Methylorubrum extorquens: one gene and its partner. The protein of the gene in region 1 binds, or shares a complex with, the protein of each later gene. Links are inferred from orthologs where the notes say so. Each region holds a gene or a part of one and is shown in the gene's direction. Other genes may lie near its edges.

Region 1 (2,808 bases):
AAGGGGTTGTCCTTCGGCGCGGAGCCGTCGGTGTCGATGCGGAACACCTTGCCGAGCCCGCTCGTCAGATCCTGTGCCTGCCCGCGGGTCTGCTTGTCGGAGCGCTCGCCCACCGTGACGAACAGCTTGCCGTCGGGCGCGAAGACGAGGCGCGAGCCGAAATGCTTGTCGCCGTCATAGGTCGGCATCTGCCGGAAGATGACCTTGACGTCGTCGAGCTTGGCCTTGCCGTCGCTCTCGATCAGCTTGGCCTTGGCCACCGTGGTGCCGTTGCCCTTGTCGCGCGGCTCGCTGTAGCTGAAGTACACCGTGCGATCCGCGGCGAAGCTCGGGCTGAGTGTGATGTCGAGCAGGCCGCCCTGCCCCTTCGGATCGACCTTCGGCACGCCGGCCACCGGCTGACCGACCGTGCCGTCCTTGGCGACGATGCGGATCTTGCCGGCCTTCTCGGTCACGATCATGCGCCCATCGGGCAGGAACTCCATCGCCCAGGGGCTTTCCAGGCCTTTGGCCACGACGGCGGTCTCGAACTCGGTCTTCTGCGCGGGCTCCGGCGCCCGGGTCTGGTTGGGCAGGAGCGGCTTGTACTCGGTGTTCGGCGGCTCCTTCTCGGCGACCGACGTGCCGGCGCTCGGCGCGGCCGGCGCCTGAAAGGATTCACCCTCAATGCGGGGCGAGCGCGTCTCCTGTCCGGACGGCTGCTGAGCGAAGGCAGGGGCATCGAGGCCGAGGGCCGCAACGGTGGCGAGCAAGAGGGAAAGGGTGCGCGTCACGTCGATTGATCCTTGTGCGGGTCGCCGATCTTGCCCGCCAAATGGGGCGCAGGCGGCCCACGGCGAGGGTTGGGCTGTGCAAGGGGCCGGACTCGCAACGGGGTTCGTCACGAAGCGCGGCCGTAGGCAGGGATGCCGGCAGGGGGATTGCGGGGACGAACGCAGGCTTATCCATGTGGGTTCGGCCTGCCAGACCTGCGGCCGGGGCGGGATGCCTTGACCGGGCGGTCAGGCGTCGCCAATTCTCGCCTCACCGTGAGGCGCCGAACCCGCTCTCGGTGCCCTCTGCGCAGGGGCCCTCCATGCACCCGCGTGGGACCCGCGTGTCGAAAGGACCTACGATGGCGACCGTGAAAGTGACCGATGCGAGCTTCGAGCAGGACGTTCTGCAGTCCGCCGAGCCCGTCGTGGTGGATTTTTGGGCGGAGTGGTGCGGCCCCTGCCGGCAGATCGGCCCGGCGCTGGAAGAGATCTCCGTTGATCTCCAGGGCAAGGTGAAGATCGTCAAGGTCAATGTCGATGAGAACCCCGGCATCGCCTCGACCTACGGCATCCGCTCGATTCCGACGCTGATGATCTTCAAGGACGGCAAGCTCGCCAGCCAGAAGGTCGGCGCTGCCCCCAAGGGCGATCTCTCGCGCTGGATTCAGGCGAGCGCCTGACACAACCCGAGAAAGCCCGGCCGCGAGGCCGGGCTTTTTTCGTGTCTTTGCGCACGTGATGGCGCGCGAAACGCAAGAAGCCCGGCCTTGCGGCCGGGCTCCCTGGTTTCGAGACCCTTTTATCGAAGGTTCGGCTTAGTAGCTGCCGAACTTGTAGTTCAGGCCGGCGCGGACGACGGCGAACTCGGTGTCGTTGCGGCGCGAGGGGCCGGAGACGACGACCACGCCCGGGGAGGCCGTGGTGATGACCGTGCCGGCGTTGTTCACCGCGAAGGCGCCGTTGAGGGCACCGCCGCCGCGATCGAGGTTCACGTACAGACCTTCGACCTTCAGCGTCACCGCCGAGGAGCGGAAGAAGTTCAGGAACGAGTCGGTCGGGAGAGCGTACTCGACACCACCGCCAGCGGTGTAGCCGGTGCGGAAGTCGTCGGTCGAGGAGTTCGGCAGGCCGAACTGACGGCCGCCGCCGGCGCCGTAGGCGAAGCCGCCGGTGCCGTAGAACAGGACGCGGTCGAAGGCGTAGCCGAGGCGACCGCGGACGGTGCCGAAGAAGTCGAGGCTGGACACGCCATTCGGGCTGAACGCCTGCTGCGCGGCAATGCCCGGGAAGGCCGGGTTGCTGTTCACGACCGAGAACTGGTTCCGGTTGCGGCCGAAGTCGACGTACTGAGCGTCAGCCTCGATACCGACGACGACGCCGGAGCCCGGGGTGAACTGGTAGTTGTAGCCGATCTGACCACCGCCGACGAAGCCGTCGTTGCGGTTGTTGCCGCCGAAGGCGATGACGGCCGTCTGGCCGGGACGCACGAGGCCGGTCAGGCTGTTCACGCCGACGACCGGAGCCGCACCGTTGTCCTCGACGCCGAAGCCGTAGCCGGCGTTGAAACCGGCGTAGAAACCGGTCCAGGTGAACACCGGGATGGGCGTGAAGACCGGCGGAGCGGCGCGGCGCGGCAGGTCGGCGGCGGAGGCCGCGGCGGTCAGCGCCGTGAAGGCGGCGAGAGAGGTGAGAAGTTTTTTCACTTGTTGATCCCCAGCAGAAACCCGATCGCCCACAAGCTAGACCATTTCCTTGACCTGAGATGTAGCGAACAGGCCACACCCACGGCGCGACAAACGACCCGGCGAGCGGTTGCATCCGGTGCGCTGGGAGGCCGAAACCAGATTTACGTCGTCCCGGCGATCAGGATGCACAGATCGCCGAGACGATGCGCAGAGACCGTCGCGTCCGTTGCAGGATTCGACAGGTCACGGGCTGGACGACGGAAGGTCGGCGAAGACTCTTTCGTCGGGCGGCGGCAGAGCCGGCACCCGGCGCGAGGCGCGAATCGCTCCCGCCCCGTGTGGTTTGCCGACCGATGGCCTTGCGGCGC
Region 2 (10,987 bases), 3.6 Mb from region 1 along the record:
GAGGGCGACCGGCGGCGGCGCTACATCGAGCACGCGCTCGGCCAGGCGCTGATCGCGCTCGCCGAAGTCGGCCTGCCGGCGATCATCCGCCCCTCCTTCACCATGGGCGGCACCGGCGGCGGCATCGCCTACAACCGCGAGGAGTTCCTCGAGATCGTCGAGCGCGGCATCGACGCCTCGCCGACCAACGAGGTGCTGATCGAGGAGAGCGTGCTCGGCTGGAAGGAGTACGAGATGGAGGTCGTCCGCGATAAGGCGGACAACTGCATCATCGTCTGCTCGATCGAGAACGTCGATCCGATGGGCGTGCATACCGGCGACTCGATCACCGTCGCCCCGGCGCTGACGCTCACCGACAAAGAATATCAGGTGATGCGCGACGCCTCGCTGGCGGTGCTCCGCGAGATCGGCGTCGAGACCGGCGGCTCGAACGTGCAGTTCGCGATCGACCCGAAGACGGGCCGGATGATCGTGATCGAGATGAACCCGCGCGTGTCGCGCTCCTCGGCGCTGGCCTCGAAGGCGACCGGCTTCCCCATCGCCAAGGTCGCGGCCAAGCTCGCCGTTGGCTACACGCTCGACGAGATCGCCAACGACATCACCGGCGGCGCGACCCCGGCCTCGTTCGAGCCGACGATCGACTACGTCGTCACCAAGATCCCGCGCTTCGCCTTCGAAAAGTTCCCCGGCGCCGAGCCGACGCTGACCACCGCGATGAAGTCGGTGGGCGAGGCCATGGCGATCGGCCGCTGCTTCGCGGAATCCCTTCAGAAGGCCCTGCGCTCGCTCGAGACGGGGCTGACCGGCCTCGACGAGATCGAGATCGAGGGTCTCGGCAAGGGCGACGACCACAACGCGATCAAGGCCGCGCTCGGCACGCCGACGCCGGATCGCCTCCTCAAGGTCGCGCAGGCGATGCGCCTCGGGATCAGCCACGAGGAGATCTACGCCTCCTGCGCGATCGATCCGTGGTTCCTCGAGCAGCTTCAGGCCATCGTCGATCTGGAGAACCGGGTGAAGGCGCATGGCCTGCCGGGGACGCCGGGCGCCTTCCGCCAACTCAAGGCCGCCGGCTTCTCCGACGCGCGGCTGGCCGTGTTGACCGACGCCGACGAGGACGCCGTGCGCGCCGCCCGCCGGGCTCTCGGCGTGCGGCCGGTCTTCAAGCGGATCGACACCTGCGCCGCCGAGTTCAAGGCGCCGACCGCCTACATGTACTCGACCTACGTCGCCCCCTTCGCCGGCCAGACCGCGGACGAGGCGTACCCGTCGGACAAGAAGAAGGTCATCATCCTCGGCGGTGGCCCGAACCGGATCGGCCAGGGCATCGAGTTCGATTATTGCTGCTGCCACGCCTGCTTCGCGCTGACGGAGGCCGGCTACGAGACCATTATGGTCAACTGCAACCCGGAGACGGTCTCGACCGACTACGACACCTCCGACCGGCTCTACTTCGAGCCGCTGACGGCGGAGGACGTACTCGAGATCATCGAGACCGAGCGGCAGGCGGGCCAGCTTCACGGCGTGATCGTGCAGTTCGGCGGCCAGACCCCGCTCAAGCTCGCCCGCGCCCTGGAGGCTGCCGGCGTGCCGATCCTCGGCACCTCGCCGGACGCGATCGACCTCGCCGAGGACCGCGACCAGTTCAAGCGGCTCCTCGACAAGCTCGGCCTCAAGCAGCCCAAGAACGGCATCGCCTACTCGGTCGAGCAGAGCCGGCTGGTCGCGGCCGAACTCGGCCTGCCCTTCGTCGTGCGCCCGAGCTACGTGCTCGGCGGGCGGGCCATGGCGATCATCCGCGACGAGACCCAGTTCGCCGAGTACCTGCTCGGCACGCTGCCGAGCCTGATCCCCTCCGACATCAAGGCGCGCTACCCCAACGACAAGACGGGGCAGATCAACACGGTGCTGGGCAAGAACCCGCTCCTGTTCGACCGCTACCTTTCGGACGCGACCGAGGTCGATGTCGATGCGGTCTGCGACGGTGAGAGCGTGTTCATCGCCGGCATCATGGAGCACATCGAGGAGGCGGGTATTCACTCAGGCGATTCCGCCTGCTCGCTGCCGCCGCGCACGCTCTCGCCCGAGATCATCACCGAGCTGGAGCGCCAGACCAAGGCGATGGCGCTGGCCCTCAAGGTCGGCGGCCTGATGAACGTGCAGTACGCGATCAAGGACGGCGCGATCTACGTGCTGGAAGTAAACCCGCGCGCCTCGCGCACGGTGCCTTTCGTCGCCAAGGTGATCGGCGAGCCGATCGCAAAGATCGCCGCGCGGGTCATGGCCGGCGAGCGCCTCGACAGCTTTGGTCTCAGACGTAAGCAACTCGACCACATCGCGGTGAAGGAGGCGGTGTTCCCCTTTGCCCGCTTCCCCGGCGTCGACGTGCTGCTCGGGCCGGAGATGCGCTCGACCGGCGAAGTGATCGGGCTCGATGCCGGGTTCGGCGTGGCTTTCGCCAAGAGCCAGCTCGGTTCGGGCACGGCGGTGCCGCGCACCGGCACGGTGTTCGTCTCCGTGCGTGACGATGACAAGCCCCGCGTGCTGCCGGCGATCCGACAGCTCTCCAGCCTCGGCTTCACCATCCTCGCGACCGGCGGCACGCAGCGCTACCTCGCGGACGAGGGCATCCCGACCCAGCGCATCAACAAGGTGCTCGAGGGCCGTCCCCACATCGTCGATTCGATTAAGAACGGCGACATCGCGCTGGTCATCAACACCACCGAGGGGGCCGGCGCGCTCTCCGACTCACGCTCGCTCCGGCGGGCGGCCCTCTTGCATAAAGTGCCGTACTACACCACTCTCGCCGGCGCGATGGCGGCGGCCGAGGGGATCAAGGCCTACCTCGAAGGCGATCTTCAGGTCCGCGCCTTGCAGGAATACTTCGCGGCCTAAATAGACGTTCGTGTGCCGGGCGGCCCGCCGAGCGGAAGCGGGCGGCCCGAGAGCACACAATCGAGAGCCGTTATCCCGGCCCGGAAGGAGCGTTTCGCTCCGGCCGGGCCTCTTCATTGTGGCGCGAGACCATGAGCATCGACAAGCTTCCCATCACGGCACGCGGCTACGCAGCCCTCGAGGAGGAGCTGAAGCGTCGCCAGCAGGTGGAGCGGCAGCGCATCATCCAGGCAATCTCCGAGGCGCGCGCGCTGGGCGATTTGTCCGAGAATGCCGAGTACCATGCCGCCAAGGAGGCCCAGTCCCACAACGAGGGCAGGGTGCTCGAACTGGAAAGCATGATCGCGCGGGCCGAGATCATCGATACCTCGAAGCTGTCCGGCTCCAAGATCAAGTTCGGCGCCCGCGTGAAGCTGTTGGACGAGGACACCGAGGAGGAGAAGACCTACCAGCTCGTCGGCGAGCCGGAGGCGGATGTGCGCGAGGGCCGCGTCTCGATCTCCTCGCCCATCGCCCGCGCCCTGATCGGCAAGGCCGTCGGCGACACGGTGGAAGTCACGACGCCCGGTGGCGGCAAGTCCTATGAGGTCGTCGCCGTCGAGTGGGGAGCCTGATCCCCGTGCGCGTCCCCGGCCTCGCGGCCGTGCTCGGCCTCCTGGCCGGGGTTTTGGCCGCGCTCGCGCTCAGCGTCCCGGCCGGGGCGCAGGATTTCGACCAGGCCTTCGACCGGGTCGGCGGGATCACCGTCGATGTGCGCCCCCTGCAGGTCTACGCCCGCGGCCCGCAGACGGAGGTTCTGCGCGCCGATCTGACCGAGGCGATGCGGCGCAGCTTCCGAGACCGCATCGTCCGCGGCGCGCCGACGCTGGTGGTGCGCGTGAGCGGCCTCTCGCTCGCCGCCTATGGCGGTTCGCAAGGCGGTGACCGCAGCAGCTTCGGCGGCAGCGGCACGACGGATTACCTCGACGGCGAGGCGCTGCTGGTCGGCCGTGGGGGCGAGATCCTCGCGCGCCATCCCCAGCTCTCGGCCCTGCCCGCGAGTTCCGGCGGGGCGTGGTACGATCCGGCCTCCGAGCGGCGGCGGGTCGCGGCCCTGGCCGAGCACTACGCGCAGTGGCTGCGGCGCAGGCTCCCGTCCCAGTAAGGCCGGGTTTGGTGGGATCGAAGGTTTGCGTCGCGTGAACGAACAGGGGCTGGTGCAAGGGCTGGTGAAGATGGACGGTAGCGTCCCGCCGCAACTCGCGCGGGCCCGCGCCTGGATCCTCACCGATGGCAAGGCCGGCGACGAGAACCAGTGCATCGGCATCGCCGAGGCGCTCGGCGTCCCCTACGAGACGCGGCGGATTCCGGACGGACGGCCGCTGACCTGGATGGCCCCATGGGGGCCGATCGACCCGCGGGACGCACCGGGCCGGGCCGGCGGCCTGCTGCAAGGCCCGCTCCCCGATCTCCTGATCGCGTCGGGGCGGCGCGCCGTGCCCTATCTGCGCGCCGTGCGCCGCGCCTCGGGCGAGACAACCTTCACGGCCTTCCTCAAGGATCCGCGCACCGGCCACGACACCGCGGATTTCATCTGGGTTCCCGACTACGACGACCTGCGCGGTCCCAACGTCTTCACCACGCTCACTGCGCCGCATCCCGTCTCCCGCGCCCGGCTCGACACCGCCCGCACGACGCCTGATCCGCGTCTCGCGCGCCTGCCCTGGCCGCGCATCGCCGTGCTGATCGGCGGGGACAGCCGGCATCTGCGCTACCGCAAAGCCGACATGCAACGGCTCGTGCGCGATCTCACCAAGCTGGCCGATGGCGGCTGCTCGCTAATGCTGACGGTGTCCCGGCGCACGCCGCCGAACCTGCGCATCGCCCTCGAAAACTTGGTGAAGGACAAGGGCGGTTTCTTCTGGGACGGCAGCGGCGAGAACCCTTACGTCGGCATGCTGGCGATCGCCGACCACATCGTCGTCACCTCCGACTCAGCCAACATGGTGGGCGAGGCCGCGAGCACCGGCGTGCCCCTCCTGCTGTTCGATCTGCCGCGTACCTATATCCGGCATCGGCGGATGTTCGCGGGCCTCGCTATGGCCGGTGCGCTGAAGCCGTTCATCGGCCGCCTGGAGGCGCTGCGCTACGCTCCCATCGACGCGACGCCGGAGATCGCCGCGGCCCTGGCGGAGGCTTATGGGCGGCACCGTGCGCGCTTGGCGGGGGACACGGCGACGGTGCCGCGCCCGGCCGAACGGACGTCGGACCCGCGCGGACCGTTCTGAGCCGGCATCGGGACAGAACGGGCCGTTTGCCCGCGTCGCCCGCTTTGGGAAGAAATTTTTGCCTTCCTCGTGTCAGACTGCGCGCGAGGCTACACAAACAACGGACGGCCGGCGCCCAAGGATCGGGACGCCCGCCGACAGGAGACGGCACAGATGGCCCATACCCATGCGAGGCTCGTCATCATCGGCTCGGGACCGGCCGGCTACACCGCCGCGATCTACGCTGCCCGCGCCATGGTCGAGCCCCTGCTGATCTCGGGCTTCCAGCCGGGCGGCCAACTGATGATCACGACCGATGTCGAAAATTATCCGGGCTTCGCCGACGCGATCCAGGGCCCCTGGCTGATGGAGCAGATGCGGCTCCAGGCCGAGCATGTCGGCACGAAGATTGTCTCGGAATACATCACGAGCGTCGATCTCAACGTGCGCCCGTTCCGGCTGGAGGCTGATTCCGGCGAGACCTACACCTGCGACGCGCTCATCATCGCCACCGGTGCCCAGGCGAAGTGGCTCGGCCTGCCCTCGGAGGCGAAGTTCCAGGGCTTCGGCGTCTCGGCCTGCGCCACCTGCGACGGCTTCTTCTTCCGCGGCAAGGACGTGACCGTGGTCGGCGGCGGCAACACCGCGGTCGAGGAGGCGCTGTATCTGGCCAACCTCGCCAAGTCGGTCACCGTGATCCACCGCCGCGGCGAGTTCCGGGCCGAGCGCATCCTGCAGGAGCGCCTGTTCAAGCACGCCAACGTCACGGTGAAGTGGCACCACGCGGTGGAGGAAATCTGCGGCTCCGACACGCCACCCTCCGTCACGCATCTGCGCCTGAAGGATCTGCGCTCCGGAGCGATCGTCGAGCAGCCCACCGACGGCCTGTTCGTGGCGATCGGCCACCAGCCGGCCACGGGGATCTTCGAGGGCCAACTGCCGATGCGGCACGGCGGCTACATCACCGTGACGCCGGGCACCACCGAGACCGAGATCCCGGGCGTGTTCGCGGCCGGCGACGTCACCGACGACGTCTACCGTCAGGCGATCACCGCGGCCGGCATGGGCTGCATGGCCGCGCTGGAGGCGGAAAAGTTCCTGGCCAATCTCGACGTCGGCGAGAGCCCGGCCAAGGCGGCGGCCGAGTAGGCGGCCGGCTTTCGGGCGTTTTGCGGACGTTTTAAGTACTGTTCAAAAGAACGCCCGCTTCGCCATCGTGTCGGACATCGAGACCGACCGGGAACAGACGCAGTCAAAGCATTCAAGACGTTGTCTGATACGCATTTCCCTGTTGATGGCGGAAATGACGCAACCAAATTGTAAGGTTGTCGTCCTAACCTGAAAGCTGCGGGAGCCGGAAGGTTTCACGAAAGAAGCCTTTCGCCGGGTACGGCAGGGCAACAGACTGGCGTCGTGCAACGCCCGAAGGTCGCGGCCGCCCGTAGGGGCGGACTGCGACGGGCCGACCTCGACGGGCGGGAGTGACGGCCTTGGATTGGGACAAGATCCGGATTTTCCTCAACGTCGCGGAGGCCGGCAGCTTCACGCGGGCGGGCGACGACATCGGCCTCAGCCAATCGGCGGTGAGCCGGCAAATCAGCGCCCTCGAGCGGGAGTTGAAGGCGCCGCTGTTCCACCGGCATGCCCGGGGCCTGATCCTGACCGAGCAGGGCGATCTGCTGTTTCGCGCCGCGCGCGACATGAAGCTGAGGCTGGAGAACACCCGCGCCCGCCTCGTCGAGACCAGCGAGCGCCCCTCCGGTGACCTGCGCGTGACGACGACGGTGGGCCTGGGCACCTCCTGGCTGTCACAGCGCGTCTCGGAATTCCTCGACCTCTATCCGGATGTGCGGATCGAGCTGGTTCTCACCAACGAGGAGTTGGACCTCGCCATGCGCGAGGCCGACATCGCGATCCGCATGCGCCGCCCGGCCCAGCCCGACCTGATCCAGCGGCGGCTTTTCACGGTGCACTATCACGCTTTCGCGAGCCCCGATTACGTCAAGCGCTTCGGCGAGCCCAAGACCATCAGCGACCTCGATGAGCACCGCCTCGTCTCGTTCGGCGGCAACGAGCCGTCCTATCTGCTCGCGACCCACTATCTCGCCAGCATCGGCCGCGAGGGGGACGAGCGCCGTCCGGTCCACTTCACGGTCAACAACATCACCGCCCTCCACAAGGCGATGGAGGCGGGCGTCGGCGTCGGCATCCTGCCGGACTACGCCGTCGACGGGAACGAGAGCCTCGTCCAGGTGCTGCGCGAGAGCGAAATGCCGACGATGGAGAGCTATCTCGTCTATGCCGAGGAGATGCGCTCGGTCGCCCGCGTCCAGGCCTTTCGCGATTTCCTCGTGAACAAGGCACAACGCTGGACTTATTGAAAGCTTGGCCGGACAACCGGCCGGCAACCGCCCTTGTCGCGCACCGACGCACTCGTCTAAGACCGCCCCTCCTGCCGGGCGGTTCGCGAAGCCTCCGGCCGACGCAGCCGGACGGCATGATCGCGATTCACTGCCTCAACGGGCCGAACCTCAATCTCCTGGGCCAGCGCGAGCCGGGCATCTACGGCGCCGCCACGCTTGCCGACATCGAGCAAAACCTGCGGGAGCAGGCGGCTCGCCTCGATATCGCCCTGACCTTCCGTCAGACGAATCACGAGGGCGAACTCGTGACGTTCGTGCAGGAGGCCGGTGCCGCCGGGGCCGGGGTGCTCATCAACGCCGCCGCCTACACGCACACCTCGATCGCGCTCCGTGACGCGATCAAGGGGTCGGGGGTGACGGCGGTGGAGATCCACCTCTCCAACGTCCATGCCCGCGAGGACTTCCGCCACGTCTCGCGGATCGCACCGGTCTGCGCCGGTTTGATTTCGGGCTTCGGTGCCCACAGTTACGTCCTGGGGCTCGACGCCCTCGCCCATCTCCTGCGCGGACGCACCCCGTCCGCCTCCTGACCTCAGAACTACGAGCCGATGGCCAAGAACGAACCCTTCGATCCCGAACTGGTGCGCGAACTCGCCCGGATGGTCGCCGAGACCGATCTGACCGAGATCGAGGTCGAGAAGGGCGATCTGCGCATCCGCGTCGCCCGCAAGATCGAGACGGTCTCGGTTCAGGTCGCGCCCGCCGCCCCGGCCGCTGCGGCGGCACCGGTCGCGGCGCCGCCTGCTGCCCTGGCGCCGGCCCCCGCCAAATCCGGCGCGGGCCATCCCGGCGCCGTGCCGTCGCCCATGGTCGGCACCGCCTACCTGCGCCCCTCGCCGGACGCCAAGCCGTTCATCGAGATCGGCACGAAGGTCCAGGCCGGCGACAAGCTTCTGCTGGTCGAGGCCATGAAGACCTTCAACGAAATCGTCGCGCCCCGCGCCGGTACGGTGACCGCGATCTTCATCGAGGATGGGATGCCGGTCGAGTACGGCGAAGCCCTCCTCGTTCTCGAGTAGCCTCCCCGCGATGTTCGACAAGATCCTGATCGCCAACCGCGGCGAGATCGCACTCCGCATCCTGCGGGCGGCGAAGGAGCTCGGTATCGCCACCGTCGCGGTCCACTCGACGGCGGATGCCGACGCCATGCATGTGCGGCTGGCCGACGAGAGCGTCTGTATCGGCCCGCCGGCCGCCCGCGACAGCTACCTCAACATCCCCTCGATCATCGCCGCCTGCGAGATCACCGGGGCGGACGCCGTGCATCCCGGCTACGGCTTCCTGTCGGAGAACGCCCGGTTCGCCGAGGTTCTGGCGCATCACAACATCGGCTTCATCGGCCCCAAGGCCGAGCATATCCGCATCATGGGCGACAAGATCGAGGCCAAGCGCACCGCCAAGCGCCTCGGCATTCCCTGCGTTCCGGGCTCGGAGGGCGGCGTCACCGATCCGGACGAGGCCAAGCGCGTGGCCGCCGAGATCGGCTATCCCGTGCTGGTGAAGGCGGCCTCCGGCGGCGGCGGACGTGGCATGAAGGTCGCCCGCTCGGAGAGCGAGCTGGAGCAGGCCCTCGATATGGCCCGCACCGAGGCCAAGGCCGCCTTCGGCGACGATGCGGTCTACCTCGAAAAGTACCTGACCAAGCCCCGCCACATCGAGGTGCAGATCCTCGGCGACGGCAAGGGCCACGCCGTGCACCTGGCCGAGCGCGACTGCTCGCTCCAGCGCCGTCACCAGAAGGTCTGGGAGGAAGGCGGTTCGCCGGCCCTCAACGAGGCGATGCGCGCCGAGATCGGCGGCATCTGCGCCAACGCCATGCGCGAACTCGGCTATCTCGGCGCCGGCACCATCGAGTTCCTCTACGAGGACGGGCGGTTCTACTTCATCGAGATGAACACCCGGATTCAGGTGGAGCACCCCGTCACAGAGATGATCACCGGGATCGATCTCGTGAACGAGCAGATCCGGGTCGCCGCCGGCGGCGGCTTGTCGGTGGTTCAGGAGGACATCAAGGTCGAGGGCCACGCCATCGAGTGCCGGATCAACGCCGAGCACCCTTCGACCTTCCGGCCCTCGCCGGGGCTGATCACCTACTTCCACCCGCCGGGCGGTCTCGGCGTCCGGGTCGATTCGGCCGCCTTCCAGGGCTACCGGATTCCCTCAAACTACGACTCGCTGATCGGCAAGCTGATCGTGCACGGGCGCACCCGCAACGAGTGCCTGATGCGCCTGCGCCGGGCGCTGGACGAGTTCGTGGTCGACGGCATCGACACCACGCTGCCGCTGTTCCGCACGCTGGTGCGCAATGCCGACGTGCAGAACGGCCTCTACGACATCCACTGGCTCGAAGGCTTCCTGGCCCGCGAGGAATTATCCGAGACCGACCAGAGACGCTGAACGGCGGCGACACGTTCCTCGTCGATCGACTGCCGGTCCCGTTGCGGGCCGGCTGTTTCTGACCATCGACCGTCATTCCGGGGCCGCGCAACGGAACCTGGGATCCATCCGTGATGCGTCGCCGAAGCTGGGCGTAGAGCTCAATCGTGGATTCCGGGTGCGCCTTCGGCGCCCCGGAATGACAGCGGAGAATGCTTTTCGAGACGGTCAGGGACCGCGCTCCGATGCCCGTCCGCGACGTGATGGGTCTGGCGTTCCGCCTCCGCCGGAGCGACAACGCTTCGATGCACGACAGGCCGCCCGTGGACATCACGCCCGACATCCTGCTCAAGGCCTATGCCGCCGGGATCTTCCCGATGGCCGAGGATGCGGACGATCCGACGATCTACTGGGTCGAGCCCCGCGCCCGCGGGGTGCTGCCCCTCGACCGCTTCCACGTGCCCAAGCGCCTCGCCCGCACCGTGCGCTCCGACGGGTTCGAGGTCGTCAGCGACCGGGATTTCGATGCGGTGATCGACGGCTGCGCTGCCCCGCGCCGGGATACGGCCCGCACTTGGATCAACGCCCGTATCCGCGACCTCTACGGCGCGCTGTTCGATCTCGGCCATTGCCACACGATCGAGGTCTACCAAGAGGGGCGCCTCGCGGGCGGGCTCTACGGCGTCTCGCTGGGGGCGGCCTTCTTCGGCGAGAGCATGTTCCACGAGGTGCGCGACGCCTCGAAGGTCGCCCTGGTCCACCTCGTCGCGCGGCTGCGCTCCGGCGGTTATCGCCTCGCCGACACGCAGTTCCTGACCGATCATCTGAGCCAGTTCGGCGTCGAGGAAATGCCGCGCCACATCTACAAGCGCCAGCTCGCCGCCGCGATCACCGAGCGGGCCGAATGGGGTCCGTCGGACCAGGTCTTTCGCGGCGCCGAAGCCCTGGCCGCCCTCGGGATCGGTAGCGCCGAGGCGTAGTTGAAGTTTCGAAAGGGCAAGTCCTTTCGCGCTTCCACTGCAGAGCCCTGGAGGACAGCCGGGGTTA

Evidence for each region.
Region 2: the proteins of trxA (region 1) and trxB are in contact, whole or in part, in a crystal structure (PDB 1F6M), measured with the Escherichia coli proteins. The link is inferred for Methylorubrum extorquens from one-to-one orthologs.

What each region holds. Positions count from the first base shown.
Region 1 is NZ_JALJXF010000001.1:1,358,480-1,361,287, reverse strand. Bases 1-2,774 are described here. They hold trxA (thioredoxin), read left to right. Parts: upstream 1-1,114; coding sequence 1,115-1,435; downstream 1,436-2,774. Other genes in these bases: J2W78_RS06605 (outer membrane protein), read right to left, coding at 1,571-2,458; J2W78_RS06615 (PQQ-dependent sugar dehydrogenase), read right to left, coding at 1-773. UniProt on the Escherichia coli protein: Participates in various redox reactions through the reversible oxidation of its active center dithiol to a disulfide and catalyzes dithiol-disulfide exchange reactions.
Region 2 is NZ_JALJXF010000001.1:4,924,923-4,935,909, reverse strand. Bases 4,434-7,302 are described here. They hold trxB (thioredoxin-disulfide reductase), read left to right. Parts: upstream 4,434-5,315; coding sequence 5,316-6,290; downstream 6,291-7,302. Other genes in these bases: J2W78_RS22950 (LysR family transcriptional regulator), read left to right, coding at 6,632-7,302; J2W78_RS22960 (mitochondrial fission ELM1 family protein), read left to right, coding at 4,434-5,162. Outside these bases: carB (carbamoyl-phosphate synthase large subunit), read left to right, coding at 1-2,895; transcription elongation factor GreA, read left to right, coding at 3,033-3,509; J2W78_RS22965 (hypothetical protein), read left to right, coding at 3,515-4,039; more of J2W78_RS22960, read left to right, coding at 4,110-4,433; more of J2W78_RS22950, read left to right, coding at 7,303-7,522; aroQ (type II 3-dehydroquinate dehydratase), read left to right, coding at 7,639-8,094; accB (acetyl-CoA carboxylase biotin carboxyl carrier protein), read left to right, coding at 8,113-8,583; accC (acetyl-CoA carboxylase biotin carboxylase subunit), read left to right, coding at 8,594-9,961; aat (leucyl/phenylalanyl-tRNA--protein transferase), read left to right, coding at 10,246-10,920.